DNA from 2 places in the Tardiphaga sp. 619_E2_N8_4 genome. Region 1 is predicted to be linked to the other one. Evidence: predicted binding sites of a transcription regulator. Region 1 holds the regulator's gene; the other holds the start of a gene.
The links. The regulator PhoB, encoded in region 1, activates phosphate uptake and scavenging genes when phosphate is short. The targets are predictions, from matches to a motif close to TGTCATNNANCTGTCAT.

Region 1 (9,070 bases):
GACTTCCATCCGCTGAAGCTGATCCGCGGCCTCGAGCACATGACCGACCTCGTGACCACCCAGGTCAAGGCTGTGCTCGACGCCTATGCCGCACACGATCTGCCCGCCGCGATGACGGTGTGGAAGGGCGACGAGGAAATCGACGCGATCTGCACCTCGCTGTTCCGCGAACTCCTGACCTATATGATGGAAGACCCGCGTAATATTTCGTTCTGTATCCACCTGATGTTCTGCGCCAAGAATATCGAGCGGATCGGTGACCATGCCACCAATATTGCGGAAACCGTGTTCTACATGATCGAGGGCCAGCAGATCCTCGACAAGCGCCCGAAGGGCGACATGACCACATTCGCGAATACGCCGACGGTCTGAAGCATGATCCGGAAAAGTGGAAGCCAGTCTTCCGCAAGGATCATGATCTAAAGGCTTTTCGGACGTCACTGAGGATATTGACCATATGGCTGTGAATGCACGCATTCTGGTGGTGGAGGACGAGGAAGCCCTCACGACGCTTCTTCGCTACAATCTCGACGCCGAAGGCTATGATGTTGAAACCGTCGCTCGCGGCGACGATGCGGACACCCGCTTGAAGGAGCGGGTGCCGGATCTCGTGGTGCTCGACTGGATGCTGCCGGGCCTGTCCGGCATCGAACTGTGCCGCCGCTTGCGCGCACGGCCTGAAACCAAGGCATTGCCGATCATCATGCTGACGGCGCGTGGCGAAGAGAGCGAGCGCGTCCGCGGTCTCGCCACCGGTGCCGACGACTACATCGTCAAGCCGTTCTCCGTGCCGGAGCTCCTGGCCCGCGTGAAGGGCCTGCTCCGTCGTGCAGCTCCCGAGCGTCTCGCCACTGTCCTGGCGTTTGGCGACATCGAACTCGACCGTGACAAGCGCCGCGTCGTGCGCTCAAGCCGTCCGATCGATCTCGGTCCGACCGAATATCGCCTGCTGGAGTTCTTCCTGGAACATCCGGGCCGCGTGTTCAGCCGCGAGCAGTTGCTCGACAGCGTCTGGGGCCGCGACATCTATATCGACGAGCGCACCGTCGACGTGCATATCGGCCGCCTGCGCAAGCTGCTCAATCCCGCCGGTGAGCCCGATCCGATCCGCACCGTGCGCGGCGCCGGCTACGCGCTGGACGACCGGTTCGACAAGGCGGCGGAGTAGGTATCTTCCTTCTCCCCGCCTGCGGGGAGAAGGTGGCCCGGCATTGCGCAGCGACGCCGGGTCGGATGAGGGGGACTCTCCATCGGCTTCGGAGTCTGTGGAGCGGGGCCCTCACCCGACGCCCTCATGCTTCGCATGCGGACGCCGACATCTCCCCGCAAGCGGGGCGAGGTTAGAAGCCCCAAACAAAAAATGCCCGGCTCATCACCGGGCATTTTCATTTGGTTTAGATATCTTCCAGCTCAGCGCGTCGGCTTCGGCACCGCGCGGCGGCGGTCGCTGGCCGGCTGATAGGCGATGCGCGAGTGATGTGCGCAATAGGGGGCGCCGGCCAGGGCCTTGCCGCCGCAGAAATAGAAGTCCGCGCTCGACGGATCGCCGATCGGCCAATGGCAGGTGGCTTCGTTGAGTTCGACCAGCGACAGGCGCTGGCTGATCGGCACAATGTTGTCATAGGCGATCGGGTCGGGCTCGGCCTCGATCTCGTAGTTATGGGCCAATGCTGTGTTGCCGCGCGCCATCGGGCGGGCGACGCGTACCATCTGCTGCGCCGGGCGCGCCTTGCGCTGCCGCGGAGCTGCCGAGGAGGGGCTCTTGGCACGGCCGGACAGGCCGAGACGGTGCACCTTGCCGATTACGGCGTTGCGGGTCACGTTACCGAGTTCCGCAGCGATCTGGCTCGCGGAAAGGCCGCCTTCCCAGAGTTTCTTCAACTGTTCGACGCGATCGTCGGTCCATGTCATTACCGTCATCGCCGTTTTCCCTTCGTGAGCGCCGGCCTGACCGGGCAGCGCTGCGAGTTGAGACTTCAAAAATCCCTGCGGTCAGAATCCTTTAGCGCTCACCGGGCGCGAATTTCGCGTCCGGCTGTTACGCCGCACTGGATGTGTCAAAAGGATCTACCGCCGCACGAGATGTCGTATCCGACGAGGCAAAAGCTACAATATGCCGTGACTCGCGCGCAAGAGTCGGGCATGCCGCGTCCACATGCTTCTGCAAATAAAGCTGCAAAATCGGCTTTTTCTGCGACTCCGTGTGACTCGAAAGCCGCAGTGCGCGGTTGACAGTCTTCACAGCACACATAGAATAATGCCCACGTGCCGCCCGAGAAGGGCGGCACGTTTCGTTTCTAGGGTCCGTTGTTCGATTTCGCACAGTTGTCATCGACGCGGCCGCAGTCTTTTCGATCGGATCGGTTATGACCAGCAACGCAACGTCTTCGCCCCTCTCTCAGGCTCACTTGCTGCCTGTTTTCGCGCGTGCGGATGTCGCTTTCGAGCGCGGTGAAGGCGCGTGGCTGATTGGAACCGATGGCGAGCGTTATCTCGATTTCACCAGCGGCGTTGCCGTGAACGCGCTGGGCCATGCGCACCCACATATGGTCGCCGCATTGCAGGAGCAGGCCACCAAGCTCTGGCACATGTCGAACCTGTTCAAGAGCCCGGACGGCGAGCGCCTCGCCGCGCGGCTGTGCGAACAGAGCTTTGCCGACTTCGTATTCTTCGCCAATTCGGGTGCGGAAGCGATGGAATGCGCGATCAAGGTGACCCGCCACTATCATTTCTCCAAGGGCCACCCCGAGCGCACGCGCATTATCACCTTTGAAGGCGCATTCCATGGCCGCACCCTCGGCACGCTGGCGGCGACCGGCGCTGCCAAATATCTTGAAGGCTATGGCACGCCGCTCGACGGCTTCGATCAGTTGCCGCTCGGCGATATCGAAGCGGTGAAGAAGGCGATCGGTCCGAACACCGCCGGCATTCTCATCGAGCCGCTGCAGGGTGAGGGTGGCGTGCGTGCACCGAGCAACGCGTTCTTCGGCGCGCTACGCGAACTCTGCGACAAGAACGGCATTCTGCTGATCTTCGACGAAGTGCAGACCGGCATGGGCCGCACCGGCGAGTTGTTCGCCTATCAGCGCATTGGTGTGACGCCTGATGTGATGTCGCTCGCCAAGGCGCTCGGTGGCGGCTTCCCGATCGGCGCATGCCTCGTCACGGCGGAAGCGGCCGAAGGCATGGCGCCCGGCTCGCACGGCTCGACCTTCGGTGGCAATCCGCTGGCGGTCGCTGCCGCGAATTCCGTGCTCGATATCATGCTGAAGCCCGGTTTCTTCGACCATGTGAAGAAGATGTCGCTGCTGCTCAAACAGAAACTCGCGGGCGTGGTCGACGGCCACCCTGATGTGCTCAGCGAAGTGCGCGGCGAAGGTCTGCTGATCGGCCTCAAGGCTGTCGTGCCGGCTGGTGATCTCGTGGCCGCATTGCGTGACGCGAAGCTGCTGACCGTCGGCGCCGGCGATAATGTCGTGCGCTTCCTGCCGCCGCTAATCGTCAGCGAGTCCGAGATCGAGCAGGCCGTGCAGCGGCTGGAACAGGCCTGCGTGGCCCTCGGTTCATCTGCCAAGACGCAGGGAGCCGCGTGATGAGCACGTCACTGCGGCACTTTCTTGATCTCACGGCCGTGCCGGCCAGTGAGTTGCGCAATATCATGAACGCGGCTGCCGCCATGAAGGCGAAGCTGAAGGGGCGGGATGGCACGAATGCCGAGCCCGATCGTCCGCTCAAGAACAAGACGCTGGCGATGATCTTCGAGAAGCCCTCGACGCGCACTCGCGTGTCATTCGAGGTCGGCATGCGCCAGCTCGGCGGCGAAGTCGTGATGCTCACCGGCGCCGAAATGCAGCTCGGTCGCGGCGAGACCATTGCCGACACCGCACGCGTACTGTCGCGCTTCGTCGACATCATCATGATCCGCATCCTCAATCATGACTCGCTGATGGAGCTCGCGGAAAATGCGACCGTGCCAGTCATCAATGGCCTGACGCGCTTCTCGCATCCCTGCCAGGTGATGGCGGATGTGATGACCTATGAGGAACATCGCGGCCCGATCAAGGGCCGCACCGTGGCCTGGACCGGCGACGACAACAATGTGCTGATGTCCTGGGCCCATGCGGCCGAGCGCTTCCAGTTCAAACTCAATATCGCGACGCCGCCGCAGCTGTCGCCGAAGAAGCCGTTCAAGGACTGGGTCAAGGCGGCAAACGCGCCGATCACCTTCAGCGACGATCCCGATGCGATGGTGAAGGGCGTCGATTGCGTTGTCACCGACACCTGGGTGTCGATGGGCGACAAGGACGGCGAGACCCGCCACAACCTGCTCAAGCCCTATCAGGTCAATGCGCGCCTGATGTCACTGGCCAAGCCGGACGCACTCTTCATGCATTGCTTGCCGGCGCATCGCGGCGAGGAAGTCACCGACGAGGTCATCGACGGTCCGCAGTCGGTGGTGTTCGACGAGGCCGAAAACCGTCTGCATGCACAGAAGGGCATTCTGGCCTGGTGCCTCAACGCGGTGGCGTGAGGCGCGATCAGCGATCGAGTTCTGTCGCGGCCAGCTCGGCCACCTGAAAGTCGATGCTCGCCGGATCGTCGTCGCCGAGGAACCATGCGGCCGAGAGGCCGGTCCATGCCAGGACCCATTGCAGTAAGCGATAGCGATCGAGTTTGGCCGCGTCGCTGACGACCTCGACACGCCGCTGGAAACGGCCTGGCAAGGTCGAGACCGGGCGCGTGGGGTCCGAGAGATCCGGGTTGGTGAAAATGTTGGCGAAGTCGAAGCCGCGCTCGCCGATGATGTGCTTCGGATCGATGGCAAGCCAACCACGCTCCCCGAAGTCCAGCACATTGTCATGGTGGAGGTCGCCGTGCAGCACGGTCACCTCGCGCGGGTCGTCCAGCAAAGCGTTGGCCGTTTCGGAACAGCGACGTAACAGGCCGCCATGGGTCGCTGCGGCCGGCGCGAGTTCGCGGAACCAATGCCGCAGCGGTACCAGCGGAGGCGGCGATTTTTGCCTGGGCCGGTGCAACCGCGCCGCCACGGCGCACAGGATGCGCGAGGCTTCGTCGTCCTGTCCACCACGCGCCATGTCGGAGAGCGAGGCCGGGCCTTGCGCGCGTTCCATCAGCAATGCGTCGTCATGGCGGGCCAGAACCCGTGCGGCGCCGTCGCCGTCCCACCATTCCAGTACCGCGCTGCCGGCGCGTTCGTCCTCGCCCTTGGCCAGTTTCAGCATCGCCGGCTGGCCCCGATGCAGGACTGGCAGCAAATATCCAGCGTGGGAGGTAATGGGCGTGCCGTCCGGGACGAGGTGCCATCGCCTAAGGTAGGTTTCAAACATCGTTCGCTTATACTTGGTAGATATTTCATCCGAGCGGGGGCAAATCGTCGCCGGATGCCTTGTATTCGTTCGGACATTTGCCCCTTTGCGGGGTTTCGATTTCAGCTCCTCGCCCTTACATAGAGCGCCATGACCCCATCAAATCCAAATCTCCAGCCCGACGCCCCCATCCGCGCGCCGTCTTCCGTTCCGGTCGATGACGCGGTGCTGCCCTTCGAGGTGGCGCCGCTCGACCTGCGCGGGCGGCTGACGCGGCTTGGTCCGGCACTCGATGAACTGCTCGCCAAGCATGATTATCCCGCGCCGGTGGCCAAGCTGCTCGGCGAGGCCATCGTGCTGACCACACTGCTTGGCTCGTCGCTGAAATTCGACGGCCGCTTCATCCTGCAGACCCAGACCGACGGTCCGGTGTCGCTGATGATCGTCGACTTCCGCGCGCCCGATAAAATGCGCGCCTATGCGCGGTTCGATGCCGAGCGCCTTTTGCCCGGTCTTGGCACCGCGGCGCTGCTCGGCAAGGGCCATCTGGCGATGACCGTTGATCAGGGGGCGGATATGAGCCGCTATCAGGGGCTCGTCGCGTTGAATGGCGGCACGCTGGAAGATGCCGCACATGAATACTTCCTGCGCTCCGAACAGATTCCGACCAAGGTGCGCCTCGCCGTCGGCGAAGAATGGCGCAGCGGCGAGGAAGGCGGCCCGACACATCGCTGGCGCGCCGGTGGCATGCTGCTGCAGTTCCTGCCGAAGGCGCCGGAGCGCGTGCAGCGCGACCTCCATGCCGGCGATGCGCCGGAGGGCGCGAAGGTGGATGCTGTGCCGGAAGATGACGCCTGGGTCGAGGGCCAGTCGCTGATTGGCACCGTCGAGGACGTCGAGCTGATCGATCCGGATCTGTCCGGCGAGCGGCTGCTATATCGCCTGTTTCACGAGCGCGGCGTCCGCGTCTTCGCGTCATCGCCGCTGCGCGCGGAGTGTTCCTGTTCGCGCGATGCCGTGTCCGGCATGCTGAAGAGCTTCGAGCCGCAGGACCGCGCCGATATGGTCAAGGACGACAAGGTCGTCGTGACCTGCGAGTTCTGTTCGTCGGTGTACGAGTTCACACCGCAGGAAGCGGGCGTGGAATAGGCATTCGCCCGCGTCACACCCCGCTGTCATTCCCCGGCACACCAATTGGTGCGGCGAGGAAACTCAATCCACACTCGTCATTCCGGGGCGCGGCCGGCACTTGCCGGACGCGAACCCGGAATCCCAGAGTGTTTTACGCTGTCGGAGACTCCCATGCGGGGATTCCGGGTTCACGTGCGCAAAGATGCGCCCGCGCCCCGGAATGACAGTTTGGGGCCGCAAGACAGCGCCTAAACATTTTTTCCTATCCTCTGTTGACAAGATCCCTGCCTTGATTATATTCCCCTTCGTCCGGCCCCGATGAGAGGGGCGATCGCGATCGTCACGTTCGCGGGGCTGGATGCGGTGGACGCCGGAGATGCGGCGTTACGCGGTTCATGGGGAACGTCTGTCTTCGGGCAGGACGGATCTGCGCCAGCACTGCTACTGGCAAGGAGACGGCCGACCTTGGGATGGGAAGAGCCCTGGACAGTGTGACGGACGACCAAATCGAAACGCGTTCGGCCAAGTGCTTTGCGGCTACCCTGTCCCTCCGCCCTGGGACATTAATTTTGGTGATGGGACCGTTCGCCATGGCAGATGTGCAAGCAACCGAAAAAACACCGCAGGCGGAACGTCGGGCAATCGCTCGGCGCCTCCGAAAGTCCTGATGCACTCCAGATTGCGGAAGACCGCATTCGCATCAGGCCCAAGGGTGCAACGGGCACCCGGCGTTCCGCACGCCCTCTCACAAGGGGGCGGGAATGCAAGAGACGACGGCGCCCCCGCGCCGCAAACAATGGGGGCGATGACGCATGTCTGAAAAGCAGTGGCTGTTTGAAAATTGAATCTGCGATGAGGCCGTAGGATGGGTAGAGCGCAGGCGCATCTTGCGCCGGAGCGAAACCCATCACCAACATCAACATACGGTGGTGATGATGGGTTTCGCGAAGACGCTCTACCCATCCTACATTTCTACGGCGGTCGCCTAATTCAGCACGCGCTTGCCGTCCGGTCCGTCCAGCGAAAACAGCGGCACGTCGATCTCGAACGGCTCGCCGGTATCGGTCACCATCTGATAGGTGCCTTCCATGAAGCCGGACGTCGTCGGCAGCGGCACGCGCGATGTGTATTCGAAGCGTTCGCCGGGCCCGAGTACGGGTTGCTCGCCGACGACGCCTTCGCCGCGCACTTCCTGCATGCGGCCGGATGCATCGGTGATGATCCAGTGCCGGGTCTTCAACTGCACGGTCTCTTTGCCGGCATTGGTGATGACGACCGTATAGGACCAGAAGAACTGTCGCTTCTCCTGCGACGAGCTTTCAGGCATGAAATTCGGTTCGACGGTGACTTCGATCTGTCGTGTTATGGCGCGGTACATGGCGGTGTCATCGTTCAAAATGCGTCGCAAGCATAGCGAAAAACACGTTACCGGCCAAATCCAGGGAAAATCGGCGTGGAGTGCTGCGCGGAACGGCGGCAACCCATCGCGGTTTCAACATAGTTACCCCATAATCGATCCCTGATTTGGCTATGACGTGACGGATCGCCCCATGCAGATGGCCTGCGTGGTGTGGGGCGGTCGATTTTCATCATGCGACGATTTCCGTTGAGCGGTGCTGAATGACCTCTGTTGCCGACCCGATTGCCGGCCTGCCCCACGCAGATGCGTCCTCCCACGTGTCCGCGTCGCGCGCCTCGACGCGTGCCGATGCCGTGTCGTTTCCCGTCGCAGGCACCGAACGCGAATTGCGCCTCGATCTGTTTCGCGGGCTGGCGCTGTGGCTGATCTTCATCGATCACCTGCCGCCGAATATCCTGACCTGGCTGACGATCCGTAATTACGGTTTCAGCGACGCCACCGAGATCTTCATCTTCATCTCCGGCTATACCGCCGCTTTCGTCTATGGCCGCGCGATGCAGGAGCAGGGCACGCTGGTGGCCAGCGCGCGCATCTTCAAGCGCGTCTGGCAGATCTATGTCGCCCACGTCTTCCTGTTCACGATCTTCCTCGCGGAAATCTCCTATGTTGCGACGCGGTTCGAGAACCCGCTTTATTCCGAGGAAATGGGGATTCTCGATTTTCTCAAACAGCCCGACGTGACCATCGTTCAGGCGCTGTTACTGAAATTTCGCCCGGTCAACATGGACGTGTTGCCGCTCTATATCGTCCTCATGCTGTTCCTGCCGCCGATCCTCTGGCTGATGCGGCGCCGCGCCGATCTCACGCTGGCGCTGTCGGTCGGTCTTTATGCGCTGACCTGGGAATTCGACCTGCATCTGACGGCCTACCCGAACGGCGTCTGGGCCTTCAATCCGTTCGCCTGGCAATTGCTGTTCGTGTTCGGTGCCTGGTGCGCGCTGGGCGGCGCCGTCAGGATGTCGCGGATACTGTCATCCAACATCACGCTGTGGCTCTGTGTGGCCTATCTGCTGGCGGCGTTCTGGGTGACGCTGACCTGGTACATTCCGCAGATCCACCATCTGCTGCCGAAGGTCATCGAGCAGTGGATGTATCCCATCAACAAGACCGATCTCGATGTGCTGCGCTTCGCCCACTTCCTGGCGCTGGCGGCGCTGACGGTCCGTTTCCTGCCCAAGGACTGGCCGGGGCT
Region 2 (9,070 bases), 550 kb from region 1:
CACGCTCATGACCCCCCAGACGAACATCGATAGCCAGGCGTTCGGCACATGGATGAACATGATCTTGACGGTAGCACCCTGCTGGTAGTCATCCGGGGCCATGGCCGACTGATACAGGCCGATTGCGAGCAGAACGCCCGTCACTATCGCCAGCCACGGCAGGATGCGGGTGGCGAGCGACAGGAACCGGGTTGGATTGGCGAGTTCGGTCAGCGTCATGGCATTTCCAATAGTCGCGGCCCTGTCCGCGATCAATGCAACTTATTCTTGTTCAACATAGCTCGCGACGAGTTGACCCAGGTCAATCCAGTGTCTCAGCCTGTCGTGATCCATCCAACTGTCTCAATCCAGTCCATGCCGCAGGCTCGCCGCCGCCGCGAAAGGCCCGATCACGAGGCTCGCCAGCGATAGCGCGCAGAGGATCGAGAATGGCGTCGAGAATGACAACTGTCCGGCGATGGCCGCATTGGAGGCCGCAACGCCGAAAATCAGCACCGGTATCGATAACGGCAACACCAGCACCGCCAGCAAGAGCCCTCCGCGCTGCAGGGTCACCGCCAGCGCAGCCCCGATCATGCCGGTGAAGGTCAGCGCCGGCGTGCCCGCCAACAGCGTCAGGGCGACCGCCAGCGTCGCCGGTCCGTCGAGATTGAGCAGCAGCCCCAGCACTGGCGTCGCGACGATCAGCGGCACGCCCGCGGCCAGCCAGTGCGCAAGAGCCTTGGCGGCGCAGGCGAGTTCCAGTGGCGTCCGGCTCATCAGAATGAGATCCAGCGAGCCATCGTCGTGATCGGCGGTAAACAACCGGTCTAGCGTCAGCAGGCTCGCGAGCAGCGCCCCGAGCCATAGAATCGCCGGCCCCAGTCGTGCCAGCAGCGCTAGATCCGGCCCCAGCGCGAAAGGCATCAGCACGACAACCGTCAGAAAGAACAGCACACCGATCAGCGCCCCGCCGCCGACCCGGACGGCAATACGGATGTCACGGCGAATCAACGCGCCAAGGGCACTCACGCCTCGCCCCCGATGCGCAACTCCCGGGCGGGAATGCCGAGCGGACCATGGGTCGCGGCAATAACCAGCCCGCCCGATGCGAGATGATCTGTCATCAGCCCCGCAAACACTCGCTGGCTGGCGAGATCCAGCGCTGCGGTCGGTTCGTCGAGCAGCCAGATCGGCCGGCGGACGGTCAGCAATCGCGCAATCGACAGCCGGCGACGCTGGCCGGCCGACAAGAAACCCGCGGGCAATGCTGCGGCATGGGAGAGACCTACTGCTGCAATGCACGTGGCTGGATCGGCCGGCGTGCCACCGAGGAAGTCGGCCCAGAAGGTCAGGTTTTCCGTCACCGTCAAAGCCGGCTTCATGGCGTCGCGGTGGCCCAGGTAATGGGCCTGTTCGGCAACGGTCATTTCGCCGTCGCCTCCCTCGAGAGTGATGGAGCCCTCGGCGGGCGCCAGCAGGCCTGCGATCAACCGCAGCAATGAGGTTTTGCCTGCCCCGTTAGGGCCAATGACCGCCACGGCCGTGCCTGCCGTGGCATCGAAATCGAGCCCGGCGAAGACTTCGCGGCCCCCCCGCAGGCATCTCAAATTGCGCCCCGAGAGCCGCATCCTAACCCTTCCATGACCATCTGATTTGGTTCAGAGGTCGCCGCGGCGTTGTTGCATCATTTCGCAGGGCTGCAAACGATTGTCGATATGGCAGCGGTTCTAGAAAGATTCTATAAGTCGGAACTTGATGCAGCACACAATCGGCGCCTGCAAGCAAACCGGCCTTCTCCGCCGACGGTGTCTCGGTACCATTTTCCGGGTATCGGTCAACTGAATTGGGACCCCTTCACATGACCTCGCTCGACAGTTTCAGGTGCCAAAAAACCCTCAAGGTGGGCGCTAAAACTTACGTGTACTACAGCCTGCCGCTCGCTGAGAAAAACGGTCTGACGGGCATTTCGAAGCTGCCGTATTCGATGAAGGTCCTGCTCGAGAATCTGCTGCGCAACGAGGACGGCCGCAGCGTCAAGAAGGAAGACATCGTTGCTTTCTCGAAATGGCTGAAGAAGCGCAAGCTTGAGCACGAAATCTCGTTCCGCCCTGCGCGCGTGCTGATGCAGGACTTCACTGGCGTCCCCGCGGTAGTCGATCTTGCTGCCATGCGCAACGCGATGCAGGCGCTGAAGGGCGATCCCAAGAAGATCAACCCGCTGGTCCCGGTCGATCTGGTCATCGACCACTCGGTGATCGTGAACTTCTTCGGTGACAACAAGGCGTTCGGCAAGAACGTCGCCGAAGAGTACAAGCAGAACAAGGAGCGCTACGAGTTCCTGAAGTGGGGCCAGAGCGCGTTCTCGAATTTCTCCGTCGTGCCGCCCGGCACCGGCATCTGCCACCAGGTCAATCTCGAATATCTCGCCCAGACCGTCTGGACGAAGAAGCAGAAGATGACGGTCGGCAAGAAGACCGGCACCTTCGAGGTCGCCTATCCGGACACGCTGGTCGGCACCGACTCGCACACCACCATGGTCAACGGCCTCGCCGTGCTCGGCTGGGGCGTCGGCGGCATCGAGGCGGAAGCCGCGATGCTAGGCCAGCCGCAGTCGATGCTGCTGCCCGACGTGGTCGGCTTCAAGCTGTCGGGCGCACTCAAGGAAGGCGTCACCGCCACCGACCTCGTGCTCACCGTCACCCAGATGCTGCGCAAGCAGGGCGTCGTCGGCAAGTTCGTGGAATTCTACGGCCCCGGCCTCGACGCCATGTCGGTCGCTGACAAGGCGACAATCGGAAATATGGCGCCGGAATATGGCGCGACCTGCGGCTTCTTCCCGGTCGATGCCGCCACCATCGACTATCTGAAAACTTCGGGCCGCAAATCGGCGCGTGTCGCACTGGTTGCCGCTTATGCCAAGGCGCAGGGCCTGTACCGCACCGCCAAGTCGCCCGATCCGGTGTTCACCGAAACGCTGAAGCTCGATCTCGGCGACGTCGTACCCTCGATGGCCGGCCCGAAGCGTCCGGAAGGCCGCGTCGCACTGCCCGCCATCGCCGAAGGCTTCTCTGCCGCGCTAACCACCGAATACAAGAAGCCGGATAACCACAACGCGCGCTTCCCCGTCGAGGGCAAGAACTTCGATGTCGGCCATGGCGACGTGGTGATCGCTGCCATCACCTCCTGCACCAACACCTCGAATCCGAGCGTGCTGATCGCCGCCGGCCTGCTGGCACGTAACGCCGTGGCCAAGGGCCTCAAGACCAAGCCGTGGGTGAAGACCTCGCTGGCGCCGGGCTCGCAGGTCGTCGCTGAATATCTCGCCAATTCCGGCTTGCAGCTCGACCTCGACAAGATCGGCTTCAACCTCGTCGGCTTCGGCTGCACCACCTGTATCGGCAATTCCGGCCCGCTGCCGCCGGAGATTTCGAAGTCGATCAACGACAACGGCATCGTTGCCGCAGCGGTTCTTTCGGGCAACCGTAACTTCGAGGGTCGCGTCTCGCCGGACGTGCAGGCAAACTATCTCGCCTCGCCGCCGCTGGTCGTCGCGCACGCACTTGCCGGTACGGTGACCAAGAATCTCGCGATCGAGCCGATCGGCGAAGGTAAAGATGGCAAGCCGGTGTTCCTGAAAGACATCTGGCCGACCACGAAGGATATCAACGCCTTCATCAAGAAGTACGTGACGTCGACGATCTTCAAGAAGAAGTACGCAAACGTGTTCGACGGCGACGCCAACTGGCGCAAGATCAAGACGGTCGAGAGCGAGACCTACAAGTGGAACATGGGTTCGACCTATGTGCAGAACCCACCCTACTTCGAAGGCATGAAGAAGGAACCGGAGCCGACCACCGACATCATCGATGCGCGCATCCTGGCTCTGTTCGGCGACAAGATCACTACCGACCACATCTCGCCTGCCGGTTCGATCAAGCTCACCTCACCCGCGGGCAAGTATCTGTCGGAGCACCAGGTGCGCCCGGCCGACTTCAACCAGTACGGCACGCGCCGCGGCAACCACGAAGTGATGATGCGCGGCACCTTTGCCAATATCCGCATCAAGAACTTCATGATGCAGGGTGCTGACGGCAACGTACCGGAAGGCGGCATGACCAAGCACTGGCCCGATGGCGAAGCGATGTCGATCTACGACGCCGCGATGAAGTACCAGGCCGAACAAGTGCCGCTGGTCGTGTTCGGCGGTGCCGAATACGGCAACGGTTCGTCGCGCGACTGGGCTGCAAAGGGCACCCGTCTGCTCGGCGTTCGCGCCGTGATTACCGAAAGCTTCGAACGTATTCATCGATCCAATCTGGTCGGCATGGGCATTCTGCCGCTAACCTTCGAGAACGGCTCATCGTGGAAGAAACTCGGCCTCAAGGGCGACGAGAAGGTCACGATCCGCGGCCTGACCGGCGACATCAAGCCGCGCCAGCAGATGGTGGCGGAAATCGTGTCGGCCGATGGCTCACTCCACAAGGAGACGCTGCTCTGCCGCATCGATACGCTGGACGAGCTCGAATATTACCGCAATGGCGGCATCCTGCATTACGTGCTGCGTCAGCTTGCAGCCTGACGCCCATACGTGGTGTGACGTAGTGCCTCACCGCGAAGTGAGTGGCTAGTGAACAGAAGGCGGCCTATGAAGGGCCGCCTTCTGGCGTTTGAGGGCATGAACGTGTTAGCGACACCAATGTGCGACACCGTCTGTTATGTGTCTCACCTCGAGCGTGGCAAAACCTCATGAAATCCTTTGGTGGCATATCGCAGTGGACTGGCGCGCTCAGCGTGTGCGCCGCCATTGCAGCAAGCGGTAACGCGCTGGCCCAGCCTAGGGCCGTGGTGGAGCTGTTTACCTCGCAAGGTTGCTCGTCCTGCCCGCCTGCAGACAAGATCATCGGCGACCTCGCCAAAGACCCGTCCGTGATCGCATTGAGCATGCCGATCGACTACTGGGACTACCTGGGCTGGAAGGACACGCTGGCCGACTCGCGTTTCAGCGCGCGGCAGAAGGCCTATTCACAGATGCGCGGCGATCGTGACGTCTACACGCCGCAAGTCGTCGTCAACGGCGCCACTCAGGTGATCGGCAGCGATGCCGATCGTATCCAGGGCGCGATCAGCGAAACCAAGAAAGGCACCGTGATGACGGTGCCGGTGTCGATGTCCGTCTCTGGCAAACACGTCAACGTGTCCGTTGCCGCATCGAGCAATGCGCCCGATACAGCGCATGGCGAAGTCTGGATCTGTTCCGTGTCGAAGGCAGTGCCGATCACGGTCGGTCGCGGCGAGAATCGCGGCAAGCAACTGACCTACTACAATGTCGTCCGGAACTGGCTGAAGGTCGGTGACTGGACCGGCAACGCCGCCAACTGGACGCTGCCGCTGGAGAACATCTCCAGGGATGGTGTCGATGCCGCCGTCGTTTATGTGCAAGACGGCACGCGCGACAAGCCCGGCGCGATGCGCGGCGCGGCCTATACGTCGCTACAGTAAGTCTTCAGATTGATAACTTCGGTAGCTGCTGCGCTTACGCGCGGCATGCCTGCATCATTGTGAGCCCTCGGCGAAAACTGGATTCCTTCGTCGCTTCGCCTATCGCAATGACGCTTGATGGTCTCGCAAAAGCATCCACCAAAAAGAAAAGGACCAACTTGCGTTGGCCCAGTGGGGATTAACTTCCTGCGCAGGGTCCGATCCCAACGACCGCGGGGGGCTGGGGGCTGAGGAATCCGAGACCGGAAGAACCGAACCCGACGCAGTATCTTCTTGTCGCAATCCAGAAGGGCGCCCGATGGGCCAAAATTTGGCGGCAATAAGATTCACCTGACGTTCCCGTGACGGGAAATTTCTACCATCAACCCTGCGGATCGGCCCTTGCAGAGGACCGCGGTCGGCGCGATCATGTCGGCGATATGACAGGAGGCGCTGCATGAATGTGATTCCGGGAGATACTGAGCCCACCGAGAATCGCGCGGCGACGGGCTCTGCCGCCGCCGCGCCCGTCGTCAGCTTCAACCGCCTTGAGCTCAGCCGCATCCTCAATCTGTACGGCCGTATGGTCTCCGACGGCGAGTGGCGCGATTACGCCATCGACTTTCTGCGCGACCGCGCGGTGTTCTCGGTGTTCCGCCGCTCGTCGGAAGTGCCGCTCTATCGCATCGAGAAAGATCCGCGGCTGGCGCGCAAGCAGGGCATGTATAGCGTGATTTCGGCCAGCGGCATGATTCTGCGCCGCGGCCAAGAACTCGACCGCGTGCTCCTGGTGATCGATCGCAAGCTGGCGGTGGTGTAATCGATTCGCAGAGCGTCAGGGCAGCGTGCGGGCGCCGTCGCCAAGTGCGAGCTGCATCGAAACGGTATCAAGCCAGCGATCGAACTTGAACCCGACATCGGGATGCACCCCAACCATCTGAAACCCGGCATTGCGATGAACCGCGATGGAGCCGGCATTGGCGCTGTCACCGATCACGGCGACCATCTGGCGGTAGCCGCGGTTCTCGCATTCGGCGATCAGCCGCGCGAGAAGTTTGCCGCCAACGCCTCGCCGTTGGGCTTTCGGATCGAGATAAATCGAATTCTCGACGGTAAAGCGATAGGCCGGTCGCGGGCGATGCGCGCTGGCATAGGCATAGCCGACAACCCGGCCTTCCAGCACAGCCGCGAGATACGGATAGCCCCCGCTCACCATCCCCTCGAAACGCCGCGTCATCTCGGCCAAATCTGGCGGGATCAGTTCGAACGTGGCCGTGCCGAACTGCACCGCCTCGGCATAGATCGCGGTGATCGCGGGCAGATCTGCCGCCGTGGCGGGCCTGATTTCAATATCGGACATGGCGCTGAGACTATTTTTGCTCCACCCAAAAGAAAAGCCCCGGCCTTTCGGCCGGGGCTAAGATCTTCTTGATGTTCTGAAGCTTATTCGCGCTGTCCGAGCAGCTGCAGCAGCAGCGTGAACAGGTTGATGAAGTTCAAGTAGAGCGACAGGGCACCGGTGATCGCCGCGCGCTCGGCGATATCGCCGCCCTGCGAGGCGTAACCGTAGATGTAGTCGTTCTTCAACCGCTGGGTATCGTAGGCTGTGAGGCCTGCGAAGATCAGCACGCCGACAACCGACACAATGAACTGGAGCATCGACGACGCCACGAAGATGTTCACGACGCTCGCGATGATGATGCCGAACAGGCCCATCAGCAGGAACGAGCCCATGCCCGTCATGTCACGCTTGGTGGTGTAGCCGTAGAGGCTCAGCGCACCGAACGAGGCAGCGGTGATGAAGAACACCCGCACGATCGACGTGTGCGTGTATACTAGGAAGATCGACGACAGCGAGATGCCCATCAGAGCCGCGAAGGCCCAGAACAGCAGTTGCGCGGTGGCCGGCTTCAGCCGGTTGATGCCGAACGAGATGGCGAACACCATGACCAGAGGCGCCAGGATGAACACCCATTTCAGCGGGCTCACGAACATCGCATAGCCGAACGGCGTCAGGTAGGAGCTACCGATCCGGGCAGCAGCGCCCGACGGATCGGTCGTGACAGCCGCCATGTACACGCCGAGAGCAGCCAGGCCGGTGATGGCCAGACCGATCGTCATGTAGTTGTAGATGCGCAGCATGTAGGAGCGCAGTCCGGCGTCCACGGCAGCGGCATCGCGCGCGCCGGCCCGGCCGAAGGGGGAAGCATAGTTACGGTCTAGATCCGACATGGTCGAAACCTCGATGTTGTCCGGCTGATCGCAAAGGGTTCGCGTCGCCGGTTCAAATTATATCCCAGATATCTGCGCTTCCTGACACTAAACTCGATTTCATAAAAAATCGACGTCATCTGCACTCGATGTCTGACCCAAAGGGTATGTGGTAAACTAACACATTCGCTGCAAGCTTCCACGCGTGGCGGAATGTCGCTCCGATTTGCATTCAGGCAACCGGGTAAACTTTCAGCCTGACGCAAGCTTGGCGATTTCTCAGTCATTTTGCACGAATCAGCCCGCGCAAAGGCTGCTTCGTGTCAAAACAGGTCACAAATTCCGTAACACGGTGGCAGGCTTCTGGTTCAAGGCTACCAACGTACCCACCAGGCCCAGGCCCACTGTGACAATTAGCGCCGCCAGCACGACGCCAGCCGCGCTGCCAGCCTGCCAGACGAAGCTCAGCGTCATCAGGCGCGTGACGATCAGCCACGCCGCCACCGAGCCGGCGATGACCCCAAACACCGCCGTGGCCAGGCCGATCATCAGATATTCGAGTGCATAGGCACCCAGAAGCCGCGCACGCGTGGCGCCGAGAGTCTTGAGGATAACGGCGTCATAGACGCGATGCCGGTGACCGGCGGCCAGCGCGCCACCGAGCACGAGAATGGCCGAGAGCAGCGTCACCGCGCTGGTACCGCGGATCGCCAGCACGAGATTTGTGACAACCGATCCCACAGTGTCGAGCGCTTCCCGGACCCGGACGGTCGTGATCATTGGGAATGCGTCGGCCACCGCCTTGACCAGACCGGCGTCCTGGGAGGGATCGGACTTCGGTTCGGTCAGCGTGGCAATATGGGTATGCGGCGCACCGCGGAAGGTATTGGGCGAGAACACCAGCACGAAATTGATGCCGAGGCTCTGCCAGTCGACGGACCGCATATTGCCGATCCTGGCGGTGATATCGCGGCCGAGTACATTGACGGTGACCTCGTCGCCGAGCTTGAGCCCGAGCCCGTCGGCCAGCTTCTTCTCGAACGACACCAGTGGCGGCCCGCTATAGTCGGGTGCCCACCATTCGCCCTCGACCAGCTTGGAGCCACGCGGAACCTCGTTGGTGTAACTGAGGCCACGGTCGCTCTGCAGCACCCATTCGGCATCGGATGACGGTTTGAGGTCTTCCGCCTTGACGCCGCGCGCGGCAACGATCCGGCCGCGCAACATCGGCACATCCTCGACGGTCGACTGCGGCTGCTTCTCCTTGAGAAATGCGCTGAAGCGGTCTGCCTCGGTGGAGGGAATGTCGATGAAATAGAACGACGGCGCCTTCTCCGGCAGCGCTGCCATGAACTGCCGGCGCAGATTGCCGTCGATCTGGGTGACGGTCACCAGCACC

Region 2: AB8A23_RS05805 (DUF2794 domain-containing protein) is a predicted target of PhoB. The motif match lies at 5,890-5,906, and genes of this name have one in related genera.

The regions. Positions count from the first base shown of each region.
Region 1 is NZ_JBPWQJ010000001.1:663,823-672,892, reverse strand. Features, by position in the region: gene phoU (phosphate signaling complex protein PhoU) at 1-372, shown strand, start outside; gene phoB (phosphate regulon transcriptional regulator PhoB) at 464-1,168, shown strand; gene AB8A23_RS03175 (GcrA family cell cycle regulator) at 1,411-1,920, opposite strand; gene AB8A23_RS03170 (aspartate aminotransferase family protein) at 2,367-3,593, shown strand; gene argF (ornithine carbamoyltransferase) at 3,593-4,531, shown strand; gene AB8A23_RS03160 (aminoglycoside phosphotransferase family protein) at 4,539-5,348, opposite strand; gene AB8A23_RS03155 (Hsp33 family molecular chaperone) at 5,478-6,476, shown strand; gene apaG (Co2+/Mg2+ efflux protein ApaG) at 7,444-7,836, opposite strand; gene AB8A23_RS03145 (OpgC domain-containing protein) at 8,079-9,070, shown strand, end outside.
Region 2 is NZ_JBPWQJ010000001.1:1,216,755-1,225,824, reverse strand. Features, by position in the region: gene AB8A23_RS05830 (heme ABC transporter permease) at 1-219, opposite strand, end outside; gene ccmB (heme exporter protein CcmB) at 343-1,011, opposite strand; gene ccmA (heme ABC exporter ATP-binding protein CcmA) at 1,008-1,610, opposite strand; gene acnA (aconitate hydratase AcnA) at 1,841-4,561, shown strand; gene AB8A23_RS05810 (DUF1223 domain-containing protein) at 4,729-5,481, shown strand; gene AB8A23_RS05805 (DUF2794 domain-containing protein) at 5,918-6,280, shown strand; gene AB8A23_RS05800 (GNAT family N-acetyltransferase) at 6,296-6,820, opposite strand; gene AB8A23_RS05795 (Bax inhibitor-1/YccA family protein) at 6,904-7,692, opposite strand; gene AB8A23_RS05790 (ABC transporter permease) at 8,005-9,070, opposite strand, start outside.